Regions from separate parts of the Brevibacillus sp. HB1.2 genome, predicted to be linked through region 3. Evidence: a T-box and tRNA genes for the amino acid it is inferred to sense, from the RefSeq annotation. Region 3 holds a T-box; the other regions hold tRNA genes.
What was found. The T-box of region 3 lies ahead of argS (arginine--tRNA ligase). A T-box ahead of a tRNA ligase gene usually reads a tRNA of that ligase, here a tRNA-Arg.

Region 1 (4,240 bases), on a different contig from region 3:
CTGTTGGAAGCCAATCAATTCAACGGTCAGGTCATTATGCTGGGGGGCCTGACCCATCCGGCCCAACAATCGGTTGCCGGGGCGTTTACCTGCGAGCTGCTCTCTCGTTTTCATTTTGATAAAGCGTTTATTTCCTGTGGAGGAATGACGGCTGATGGCTTCACCGACTATGACATGGAAGAAACGCTATGCTCGACCATGATGGTACAGCGGGCAGAGCAAGTCTATGTATTGGGAGACACAACCAAGATCGGACAAACGCAATTTTTTCGTATTTGCGGCTGGCAGGATGTCAGCGCGGTTGTTTGTGACCAGCCGATGCCGGATGAATGGCTTTCGTCTGGCATTCAAACTACCTGGATAAGCGAACATCCGGGAAGGAGAGACTTCACATGCTGATCGACTATCATCTTCATCTGGAAGAAGGGCCTTTTTCATTGCGTTGGCTCGACCGTACCAATACTGCCCTCGACCACTTTTATCCGCTGTCTGAACCTCGACATACCCGCGCCTGGCTGCTGGATAGTCTTGCGCGATTAAATAACCGCATGTCTCTGGGGTGCTACGACCCGTCCTGGATCGATCTGTATTTACGTGAAGCGTTAAACAAAGGCTTGAAGGAAGTGGGGATTGTCGATCATTTATACCGCTTTCGTGAAGCCCGTCCCTATTTTGAACGGTATCTAGACCTCAGTGATACCGATTTGGGTCGCTTGCAGCGCACTTGGCTTGATCAAGTATGCACCGAGAGTCTTAATGACTTTTGTGTCGCCATCGAGGCAGCAAAGCAGCGTTGGTCGGCAAGCGGTGTGGAGTTGCGGCTGGGGATCGAAGCGGATTACTTTATCGGCGGGGAGGCAGAATTGGAAAGCTTGCTGGCAGGCGCTTCGTGGGATTATGTGATCGGTTCTGTTCATTTTATGCAAGGATGGGGCTTTGACAATCCCGAGACTCGCCATCTGTTTGAGCAGCATGACCTGAAACAGTTATACGCGGACTTTTTCCACACGGTTGAGTGCATGATCAGGAGCAATTTATTTGATTTTGTTGCCCATCTGGACAATCTGAAAGTGTTCTCCTATCGCCCTCTGGAATCGGAGATAGTTCCCTATTACCACCGGATCGCAACTGCTTTGAGAGAAACGGATACAGCGACCGAAATCAATGCAGGCCTGTACTACCGCTATCCTGTTAAGGAAATGTGCCCAAGTCCCGTTTTTCTCGACGTTTTGGTGGCGCATGGTGTTCCACTGACACTCTCGTCCGACGCGCACTTTCCCGACGATATTGGGAGATACGTAGCGGCGAATCTGGAGATCCTCCATTCAATGGGAGTAACGGAGATTGCTACTTTTTCCGGTCGTCAACGGATCATGAAGCCAATCCGTTATGCATCAGCTATTCCAGACGAGAGCTGCTGATAGGAACTGGAACGGTTAGGATTTGCCTAAAAATGGATATACACATATAATAAGAAAGTAGGTGATCATATTTGTCCCCGTAGCTCAGCAGGATAGAGCAACGGTTTCCTAAACTGTAGGTCGGAGGTTCGAATCCTCTCGGGGACGCCATCGAAGAAAAAACCTTGGTGTATCAAGGTTTTTTCTTTTTTTGTTGAGACGTGTAGCATGCCTCCAATGTATAACGTATATCAAATGACGAACGAAATAAGGGGGGATTTCTTTTGAAAAAAGTGATGGTAGGATGTATGGCTATGGTCTTGGCGATTTTCTTCAGTGGTTGCAGCTCAGATGCGGTCGTACAAAATCAGACTGCCGCGCCACCTGCAAAAGAAGTAATGAACACTGGCACAGAACCGAAACAATCGGTCGACAGCTCTACAAGCTATAACCAAATCACAAGCTATATGGAAGAAGAGAGCAAGAAAGCTTTCTCCCCCTACTATGAGTTGCTGGAGTTTACACTATCGGATTATGAAGAGAAAACAGTAGATGGAAAAGTAGAAGCGACATTCGCATATCAAGTGAAATACAAAAACTTTGAGAAAGACCCTGACACCGTAGAATACATCAAAGTCGCCAAAGAAAAGAACGATCCCAACTACCAACAGCTGTATGATGAATATTTGCAGCCCAAGGACATGAATTTTCATTTGAAAGCGGTAATGGAAGATGCGGACTCCATAACGCTTTACACCAACGTGAGTCCAAAAGGAATCCAATGGGAGAAGGTAGTTATGTCTGATTTTATCCTGAAGAAATAATAAAGATAACAAACACAGAAAGAACGTTCACTTTAAATAGGAGTGGACGTTCTTTGTTTAAGATGATGTGGAGAGACGTCTAGCATGTAAATAGCAAATTCTAAGAATCACTATACTATTAATAAGGTTACCGGAGACTGGTTTCCTACAAGATGGCGTTTCTATGCTGCCTGTCAGAGCGGTAGCAAATGCAGCAGGTGGAAAAGTGGGGTGGATCGCGGTTACCCAAGATGTGCGTGTACACGGCAAAGACTTAAACGAGAAGATTGTAGCGGGATCGGCATATGCTCTTGCTCGTGAGCTGGCTGCCGCACTTTGCCTGAAATTCAGGCGCTCCAGAAGGCTTTTGAGATAATTTTAACTGCATTTTTAAAAGGCGAAGTCCACCTTCGGAGAAGTCTGGAGAGGGATTTTCTATTTTCTGGGACAATTGTGTGAAGCGTAAGGTAAGAGTATGCAAAATTACAATTATTTACAGAAGTTTACACAACAGGAATATTAAGTTATTTGCTTTGGGTGTTTGGTAAAATGGACTGAGTAGATCGGGACGTGTCAGTGTGATATGGCACGTCTTTTTTTGATCAAAAACCGAATGTATGATCCTATTTTGTGAGGAGGCATTATGTGATCGAACTTACTGACGCAGCAAATAAAAAGTTTCTGGATGCATTTCTTACCCAAGCAGACAATCAAGAACTTTACCAGCGAGTACTTTTTTCTCCAGACGATATGAAAGGTATCGAAGAACTAAATAGACGATTCAAAGAATTCTATGCCGAAGCGAGACTTATCAAGTACATTTCATCAATTATTCACTATACCTCAATCGAACTTTCTTTACGGAACCGAAAGATAGACAAAGCGTGTCAACCGACCGATGAAATTGAGCGGTTGGTTGACGGGCTTACGTGCATTTCGAATGAGGGTGATCGGGAGGGTGTACAGGAGTGGAAGGATGCTTTGTCTGACAAACGCGTGCTGGAGGCTATTCAAAGACTTACAGAAAAAGAACAGACGACATTGACACTTCTTTATTTAAGGAACCTCAAAGAACGGGAGGTTGCACGTCTATTAGGCGTCACCCAGCAGGCTGTTTCCAAGGTAAAGAAACGAGCGTTACTAAAGCTCAAAAAACAGTTAGAGGGAGGCGAAATGCATGAGCCTGTTAATGCTTCTAAAGCGAGCGCAGAACAACGATGAGGATGCTATGATGGAGATTATAGAAAGGTTTGAACCGAAGATTCGTAAGTCGCTGAGATCAACAGACTCATCTGTACGGGATGACATTAGGCAGGAAATGTCATTAAAAATTATCGAGTATATATTGAAGTATAATTTTGATAAAACACTGGAATGTTTTGATTTTGTGAAGAGGGTGTCCCAAAAGTAACATTCGTCTCATCAATACTCAACATCTCGTCCCACTTTTAGCAGTGAAACGGGATGTTTTTCCTTTCTCATTTGGGATTCGTTTATTCGAGGTTACACATTTGGAATACTCCCCAAAGTAATTTTTACTTCTTTGGTTTTAGTTTCACTTTCCTCATTAATCCATTTTTCAATAGTTTTAAACGAGTAGTCCTTTATATCGGGAATCGTTACTTTTAACGTCGTATCATTTTCCCAATGCAAATTACGAATGGGTACGGTGAAATTTCCATTAGTTATCTTGTTGATTATTTCGCTATTATTTTGAAACTCCGCGTTCTTAATTTCGACAGTGTCAATTATCACTAAACTACTTCTGCTTACAGTTGATCCTTCATTTTTCCCAAATTTTATAGCTAAATATTTGTTATCGACCGTAAATAGAGCCTCCTGAAAAAAGCTTGATTGCGGGAGGGGGATAGATGTGACCTGATCGTTTTTATAGTTTACAAGAACATTGTCACATAACTTTATTCCACAACTGTAACTTATGACTGCGTAGGTAGCGTTGGGATTAGGAAGTGGGTTAACTCTCATGCGATCTATTTCAGTTTTTCGTTCAGATGAACTGGTAGTGTATTCTTCTAA
Region 2 (4,240 bases), on a different contig from region 3:
ATACTTGGGTAGAGGAGGTGAATTCTTCTACAATTAAAGACATAAATGTGATATAATACCATAGTAAGAGTGTTACCTTCTGTAGAAAATTTTATAAATTTGTCTAAACATGCGATTAAGAATAATCCTTCAGATGTGGAATCGTTAGATTAATCAGTAAAGTAACTTAATATGACCGACAAACTGTTTGTATCAGATGCTAATACTAAGGAGAATGATTACTATGCCGGAAACGGTTGTCAGATCGAGGTCTAGTACAGAGAGGAAAAAATCATCTGGCCGACGCGGAGGACTTAAACGAAATCTAATAATAGTTTGTCTGTTCGTTCTTTTTATTTTTGGTGGAGTAGCAGGTGCAGTCTATTGGAAGATTGATTCCGCATTAGAAACTGTAACAAGTTCTGAGAATTCTACCTCGTCTGTTGTGAAGACAGTAGATCCTACTTATCATTCTGATAAGTCATTTTCATTTGTCATTTTAGGTCGAGATACGCGTAAAGAAACAGGTTCTATGAACACAGATGTTATGATCGTAGCTGTTGTAAATCCAAAAACGATGAAAGTAACTATGGTTTCGATACCACGGGATACGCGGGTGAAAATCCCAGGTGACCGTGATTATGAGAAAATAAATGCTGTCTATGCAACTGGTGAAGCACTGCGTCGTAAGGCAGAACGAAATAATAAAAAACCCGAAAAAGATGGTATCTCTCTGACTAAGGAGACATTAACTCAGATGCTGGGGATACCGATTCAGCACTACGTATCGGTTGACTTTGAGGGATTTAAAGCAGTAATTGACGAGATTGGTGGAATAGAAGTTAATGTCGACAAGAGACTTATTTATGATGATCCTATGGACAATACACATATTAATTTATCTCCAGGATTACAAAAATTAAATGGAGAACAGGCGTTAGGCTATGTACGTCATCGTAAAGATAATCGTGGAGAGTTATACTACTCTAGCGACTATGATCGTAACCGTCGTCAGCAAGAAGTAATTAAGGCAGTGGTTGATAAAACCACAACGTTTGAAGGTCTGACTAAAATCTTTAATGTTATGGATATAGGTGCAAAACATATACATACGGATCTATCCAAGGAACAGATTAAAGGACTAGCATTTGACTTTAAGGGAATTAATTCTGCGTCTATTTCTGTATTGGATAACGGGGCGGATTGGAACGGACGATACACCGTACTTGCCAAAGAGAATATGGAACATATTCGTAGTGCATTTTTGACTGAAATGGGCTTAACTAAAAGCGTAGTTGCTACGCTTAGCAATGCTTCAATTCAAGGCGACTCTGATGAAAATGTAGCAAATAATAAGCAACGTAAGAGAAAAACGGCTGATTCTTATAAATCAACCAAATTAAATAATGATTTACAATCAAAGCAATCAAGTGAAGATATCAAGGTTGAGCAGCTGGAGAATCAAAATGCCACTATTTTACCTCCACCTGATATAGTTGAACCAACTAAACCTGAGTCAATAAACACTAATGTAGAGAAAGGAGTAGGTGAAAGTATCATAACGGTACCGCCAGATGTTTCTACAGATGTTTCTACAGACGTTAAGCAGGATAGAGGTGCAGAAGCTGTATCAACAGACGGGCCACCTGCGTCTTAATTGAAGTGAGTTATATTCCTATATGAAAATTTATGCACCTTTTCCGGTTAGGCATTTATAAGTATTGGGATAGCTATAGGGTTATCCCTTTCATTGTGCTCAGCAAGGGCGATAGCTATAGGGTGAAAGTCAAGAGTGGGGGTTGGCTGTACAACCGTTAGCTCAAGGCCCAAGGTTTCGGATAAGGGCAAGTTGTACCTGAACGGTAAAAGATGCTAAGTATTTTTTACTATGTAATATGGCTGAAGAGGGTATCAAAGCTAAAATCAAGGACTCTAGCATAATTCATAAATCTTATCATGAGAAACTAAGCGAGATATTAGCTTTTTTGAAAGAATCCGTTATTTGAAAGAACAAGATAAGGTCAAGAAATAAAAATTGTACAATCTCCTGAGCCATGTAGGTGATGTACGCCTGTACTGTCTCCCGTGAGATGTCCCCAACCTTCGGGTTGGGGATTTTCTGTTGCAGCCAGTCCCGAAAATAACGATACAGCTTCTTGTGATCTTGCAATGTGCGTTCGCGTAACCCCTGTGACACCTTGTAGTTAATGAAGCGCTCGAATAGCTCATCAATGGTCACTATACGATCATTCTCCGTTGTATTTGATCGTTTCGGATAAGACTCTTGCCTTTACGCCTATCCATTGAAATCCCCTTTCCGAAATAGGGGCAGCAGTCTACATCACCTAGTCGCCGCTGTAGATAAACGAAAAGAAGCGACCCCTCGATGACCGAGAAATCGCTTCGTGACGCTTTGATTGCAATTATGGTACGCCTGAAGGGAATCGAACCCCCGCACATGGTTCCGGAGACCATTGCTCTATCCACTGAGCTACAGGCGTATATTGTGACGACAACTTTTATTATAGAACATCGGGAATCTCAATGCAAACGAAAAAAGTAGTTCAACAGAAAAAACTAGCGATAAGGTAAGCGAGAGTGAAAAAGTCCTTAGGTGAAGATCTTTCGACGTTTTTTGTGTTCTGCTTCATCAATTTGGCAGGAAAATTGCATGAGAGAACGAATATAATGAAAATAAAGAGTCATCGAGCAGCATGAGCAAGTGCGAAGGAGGCGGGCTTCATGAACATGGGATTGGGGTTATTTCAAGAACAAACACTGAAATTAGTGATGACGCCGGAATTACGCCAAGCGATTACCATATTGCAGTATTCAGCCATTGATCTCATCTCCTATTTGCAGGATCAGGCCAATGAAAATCCTGTTTTTGACCTTGAAGTTGCTGGAGAAGTCGCTTCTGCAAAAGCAGAGAAACCAGCTCCTGAGATTGACTGGAAAGAAATTGTGGGCAATCGCGCGACAGGTGAGTACGGTTCGTTGAAAAATGAAAGCACTTACAATCCGTTGGATTACGTCCAGCAAGGTGCGGAGACGCTGTACGAACATCTGGAGCGTCAACTCGGCTATGTAAAAGGATTCTCGTCGCTGCAAAAACAGATCGCTCTCTTTTTGATCGGGAATCTGGATGAAAAGGGGTATTTGGAAATTACACTGGAGGAAGCGAGTACGCGCCTAGGTGCTGAAATGCTGGAGATTGAGGACGTGTTGTCCGTCTTGCAGCATTTTGATCCAGTAGGCGTAGCTTCACGCAGCCTAGAAGAATGTCTTTTGCTGCAGCTCGAGCATTTGGCACTCGATGATGAAAAGATCGTTCAGGTCGTTCGCAACCACCTGCAAGATTTGGCGGACAATCGCTATCAGCGGATTGCAGACAAAATCGGGTGTACACCGCAAGAGGTACAGGCGATGGCAGACTTGATCCGTACGCTGAATCCGCGTCCAGGGGCGGCCTTTTCCGCAGTAGACACAAGATATGTCATTCCAGATGTGACGGTAGAGAAGGTCGGGAATGATTATGTAGTATTGGTCAATGATGTTGCTGCACCGCGGCTGAAAATCAACAGCTTCTATGAAAAGATGCTGAGCCAGCAAAAAAGTCAGGATGAAGCCAAGCAGTTCATTCACGATAAGCTGAATGCTGCCATGTGGCTGGCAAAAAGTCTGGAGCAGCGCCGCCTGACGCTCATGCGAGTAACTCAGGCCATCCTCGATATGCAACGGGAGTTTTTTGATCGGGGGATTCATTACTTAAAGCCCATGACACAAAAGGAAATAGCAGAGCGGGTCAGCCTGCATGAATCGACGATTAGTCGGGCAACCAGCAACAAATACGTCCAGACACCGCGTGGAATCTTTGAACTGAAGTATTTCTTTACGTCAGCACTCTCTACTTCCAGCGGGGAAGTGACTTCGTCTGAGAGTGTTAAGCGCAGAATCAAAGCACTGATCGAACAAGAAGATCGGAAGTCTCCGTTATCTGATCAAAAGCTGGGTGAGATGCTGCTTACAGAGGGGATTGAAATCTCCCGCCGCACGGTTGCCAAGTACCGGGAAGAAATGCTGATCCCATCGTCAGCTAAACGAAAGAGGTTTTAACGGGCATGAATGAAGAAACGTTTGAAATTGTCTTGTACGGGAGAAAAAAATGTCATTTGTGCGACGAGGTGGAGCTCTACATCCGCAGTTTGGCGGAGGAGTTCCCCCTTCGTATGCGCATGGTTGATATTGAAAGTGATCCGGT
Region 3 (4,240 bases):
TGTTGCTGCAAGCCCACGGCTGTTACCGCCAAGCAAGCTACCAAGGAGCCAGCCATGAATATCCTGTTCCGATTCTTGTGTTTATCTCGTGCAATCGCATCTCTGATCCGCGATTCCATTTCTTTTGTAAACCTCACTTCCTCCACAGATTTCTCACTTGCACTCCGTACCACTTCGCGAATTTGCTTATCTACATCCATTCCAATCCCTCCTTTTCACACAATGCCTTAAAATGTTTTCGGGCCCGTGACAATTGGGTTCGTACGGCATCTTCTGAAATATCCAACACTTGCGCAATCTCTCTTATCGACAAATCTTCATAGTAATGAAGTACCATGACTTTTCGGTACAGCGGCGAGAGCTTCATCACCTGCTCCGCTACCTGTACCTTGCTCATTCGTCCGATGACTGCCGCTTCAACGTTTGCGGTGTCGGCCTTCTCCGGGGGTGCTTCCTCTTTGGAGAGGTATGTAGAAAAAATCTGGCGAAAGGACCACGAACGCAAATATTTGCGGGACTCGTTGATCGCAATTCGGTAAAGCCACGTTTTTACGCTACTCTGATGGCGGAACTGATCCAGACCCCGATACGCCTTCAGGAACACTTCCTGGGTAATGTCTTCCGCGATTCCCCGATCCTTGACGATCAAGTAGGCGAGCTGCACGATGTTGTCTCCGTACTCGCTCATGAGTCTCGTCAGCTTCTCCTCGTTGGTCAGTTGCAGCGTCCAGTCCGCTTCGCTACTTTTGGCACTTGCATTCACGCGCTGTTCACCTCCTTGTTTCGTGTTGATATGTATTTGATCCAGCTGGCTTATTTTTGTGACAAGATTATCCAATTGTTTTATCAATCATCCTTTTCCCTGCTTCCACTGCTGCACTCCGTTGCGTTGCTTTCATTGTCAGAGCACATTGCTTTTGCTATCATGAGGCTTATTGTAGAGCGAAAGGAACGAGATGACATGGCTGACTTGCAAGCACGTGAAAAAGACAAATTTCTGTCCTGTTTAGAGACCATAAAAGAACTATCCAAATCGGAATTTGAAACCTATTCCATCGTTAAGAATACCGAAACCGGGGAACATTATCTCCACTATTTTTTGTCCCACATTAATTTATCCGAGGGAGGCAGAAGAGACGATTACGATCACTTCCTGCCGATTGAATCCGACGATATTTTAGCGATTATGTTTGGCGAACAGCCATACCAGTTTCCGGAGAACTGGCGCTCTGCTTATTTGCGCAGTGGTAATGACAATCGATTGATCCCGTTCGATCCATCGGAAAATTACGATCTGGACGATGCCGCTGCTGCCGAGCTAGCCATGCTCGAAAAGCTGGAACAGTACAAAGAGCAAATGATGAACGCGGATAACCTCAGCGCGGAAGAAAGAGAAGAGCTGACCAAACAATATTTCGCGGAATTAGATAAGATTTTGCAAAAACCGGAACAGTGAGTTGCATCCTGACGGTTAAAACAGCTATAATTCTAGAGAAACAAACGAATCGTTGATGAGGAAAGTACTCCTTGTGCGAGGCTGTAGCGAGTCGGGGACGGTGTGAGCCCGATGCCAAACCATGTGAGGAAACGCCCCTCGGAGATGCTGCCTGAACATCCTACGCCAGTCAATATGGGCAACGGATCGTGTAGGGCTATGCCGGGACTGCCCGTTACAGCAGGTCAAGCGGTTTTTGTCTTCCAAGTTTACTGGAAGGGAAAAACAACAAGAGTGGCACCGCGGGAGTATAACCTCTCGTCTCTTTTTCACAGGAGACGTAGAGGTTTTTTTATTTTTGAAAGGGGATTTATCAAATGAGCTACAAACACCAAGTCGCTGAAAAGATTGCCGCTACGCTCTCCTCGATGGGCGTAGACACACTGACAAAAGAAGCCGTATACGGCATGCTGGAAACACCACCAAACCCTGCAATGGGCGATGTGGCCTTCCCTTGCTTCCAATTGGCAAAAGCATTGCGCAAAGCCCCACCGATGATCGCATCAGAGCTGGCTGGACAGCTCTCCGGTGCACCATTGCGCGAATCACAAGCAGTTGGACCGTATGTGAACCTGTTCCTAGACCAAGAAAATGTAGCAGAGCAAGTAATCGGAACCATCATTACGCAAGGCAGCACATATGGAAGCAGCAATGTCGGTCAAGGACGCAAAGTACCAATCGACCTCTCCTCACCGAATATCGCCAAGCCGTTTTCCATGGGGCATCTGCGCTCCACTGTAATCGGAAACGCGATTGCCAACATCATGGAAAAGCAAGGCTACGAGCCAGTGCGCATCAATCACTTGGGTGACTGGGGTACGCAGTTCGGTAAACTGATCGTTGCGTACCGCCTCTGGGGTGACGAAGCAAAGGTAAAAGCAGAACCAATCAAGGAGCTGCTCAGCCTCTACGTTCGCTTCCACGAAGAAGTCGAAAACGATTCTACGCTGGAAGACCAAGGCCGTGAATGGTTCAAAAAGCTCGAGGATGGCGACGAAGAAGCACAGCATCTGTGGAAATGGTTCCGTGATGAGTCCCTCAAGGAATTCATGAAGATCTACGACCTGATGAACGTAGCCTTCGACTCCACACACGGTGAAGCATTCTACAACGACAAAATGGATCGCGTTGTTACGTTGCTCGAGGAAAAAGGTCTCTTGACTGAATCCGACGGTGCGATGGTCGTGAACCTCGATGAATACAACATGCCGCCATGCCTGATCAAAAAATCAGACGGCGCTACCCTGTACGCTACGCGTGATTTGGCTGCTGCCCTCTTCCGCCACGAATCGTACGATTTTGCAAAAGCACTCTATGTCGTAGGGAACGAGCAACGCCTCCACTTCCAGCAGCTCTATAAAGTGTTGGAAAAAATGGGCTATGCTTGGTCCGCAAATATGCACCACATCCCATTCGGCATGATGCTCAAGGACGGCAAGAAAATGTCCACGCGTAAAGGGAAAGTGGTTCTCTTGGAAGAAGTGTTGGCACAGGCCATTTCTGATGTCCAAAAAGTCATCGAAGAGAAAAACCCTACGCTATCCAATAAAGAAGAGGTGGCTCGTCAAGTCGGGGTAGGCGCAGTTATTTTCCATGACTTGAAAAACTTCCGCCTGAATGATGTCAACTTCTCCTGGGAAGAGATGCTGACCTTCGAAGGGGAAACAGGACCATACGTGCAATACGCACACGCTCGTGCATGCTCACTCTTGCGCAGAGGTGGCTACCAGCCAGCAACGACAGTGAACCTGGCTTCCGGTGCACTCGACAGCAAAGAGGCTTGGGCAGTGATTACCCTCTTGAACGCGTTCCCAGAGGTAATCGAACGTGCTGCCGATAACTTCGATCCGTCGCAAATCGGCAAGTATGTGATCGACCTGGCGCAAACATTCAACAAATTCTATGCGAATGTACGCATTCTGGCTGAGGAAGAAGATGTGACAGCATCCCGTCTCCAGCTCGTAGCAGCAGTCGTTGCTGTACTAAAGGAAGGTCTGCGTCTGCTCGGTTTGGCTGCTCCAGAAGAAATGTAAGAAAGAATACGAAAAGCCGGTTGCCTTCCTCTTGCGGGGAAGCTCCGGCTTTTTTGATAGTCCCGTGTCATCATCATTCATCTGTGAGATAATGAAACGATGGCAGATGAATGAGGTGATCAACGATGGGAAGACGTGTACATTTTGGAAAGACGGATTTTACCTTGCGTCTCACTGGCTTGCATACCTTCTTAGCCTTGAAGAGCACCATCACGTTACCGTATCAATCGATCAAGCATGTCGAGGTCGGTTCTTTTGTTCCGCCAAAATGGATGTTGCGCATGCCAGGGACGTCTATAGCTCCATTGAACATATATGAAGGAAGCTTTCAGCATGGAAATGAATGGTACTTCCTTTCTTTTGCCCAGACTGATTCGTTGTTGATTCTAGAAGTAGAGGGTCATGTTAAATATCAGCATGTCATTGTACAGCTGGAAAACCCAACAGAAGTAGCGGCCACATTGCGAAAATACTTACACGAACAATAGGTCCCCTAATAAGCGATCACACTTTCATGGCAAAAAGCCCCGACATATCAATGTTCGGGGCTTTTTCATATGCACATGAGAATTTTACATCGTCAAATTTTCATAGATCACTGACATCCCCATGCCACCTGCCATGCACAGCGTCACCATGCCATACTTCTCTCGTCTGCGCATCATTTCGTTCATCAACGTCACTGTCAGTTTAGCACCAGTAGCTCCCACAG

Region 1: it has a tRNA-Arg gene. The T-box ahead of argS (arginine--tRNA ligase) is inferred to sense a tRNA for this amino acid. The anticodon was not compared.
Region 2: it has a tRNA-Arg gene. The T-box ahead of argS (arginine--tRNA ligase) is inferred to sense a tRNA for this amino acid. The anticodon was not compared.

What each region holds. Positions count from the first base shown of each region.
Region 1 is NZ_JABMIU010000027.1:16,000-20,239, forward strand. It holds gene HPY28_RS29315 (DeoR/GlpR family DNA-binding transcription regulator) at 1-399, shown strand, start outside; gene HPY28_RS29320 (histidinol phosphate phosphatase domain-containing protein) at 393-1,421, shown strand; tRNA gene HPY28_RS29325 (tRNA-Arg) at 1,495-1,571, shown strand; gene HPY28_RS29330 (hypothetical protein) at 1,685-2,224, shown strand; gene HPY28_RS29335 (stalk domain-containing protein) at 2,346-2,579, shown strand; gene HPY28_RS29340 (sigma-70 family RNA polymerase sigma factor) at 2,849-3,424, shown strand; gene HPY28_RS29345 (helix-turn-helix domain-containing protein) at 3,435-3,614, shown strand; gene HPY28_RS29350 (hypothetical protein) at 3,707-4,240, opposite strand, start outside.
Region 2 is NZ_JABMIU010000008.1:234,050-238,289, reverse strand. It holds gene HPY28_RS19370 (LCP family protein) at 224-1,636, shown strand; tRNA gene HPY28_RS19365 (tRNA-Arg) at 2,406-2,480, opposite strand; gene rpoN (RNA polymerase factor sigma-54) at 2,722-4,095, shown strand; gene HPY28_RS19355 (glutaredoxin family protein) at 4,101-4,240, shown strand, end outside.
Region 3 is NZ_JABMIU010000001.1:928,558-932,797, forward strand. It holds gene HPY28_RS04310 (YcdB/YcdC domain-containing protein) at 1-200, opposite strand, end outside; gene HPY28_RS04315 (sigma-70 family RNA polymerase sigma factor) at 191-763, opposite strand; gene HPY28_RS04320 (hypothetical protein) at 779-1,456, shown strand; T-box leader at 1,500-1,764, shown strand; gene argS (arginine--tRNA ligase) at 1,813-3,528, shown strand; gene HPY28_RS04330 (hypothetical protein) at 3,654-4,016, shown strand; gene HPY28_RS04335 (thiolase family protein) at 4,101-4,240, opposite strand, start outside.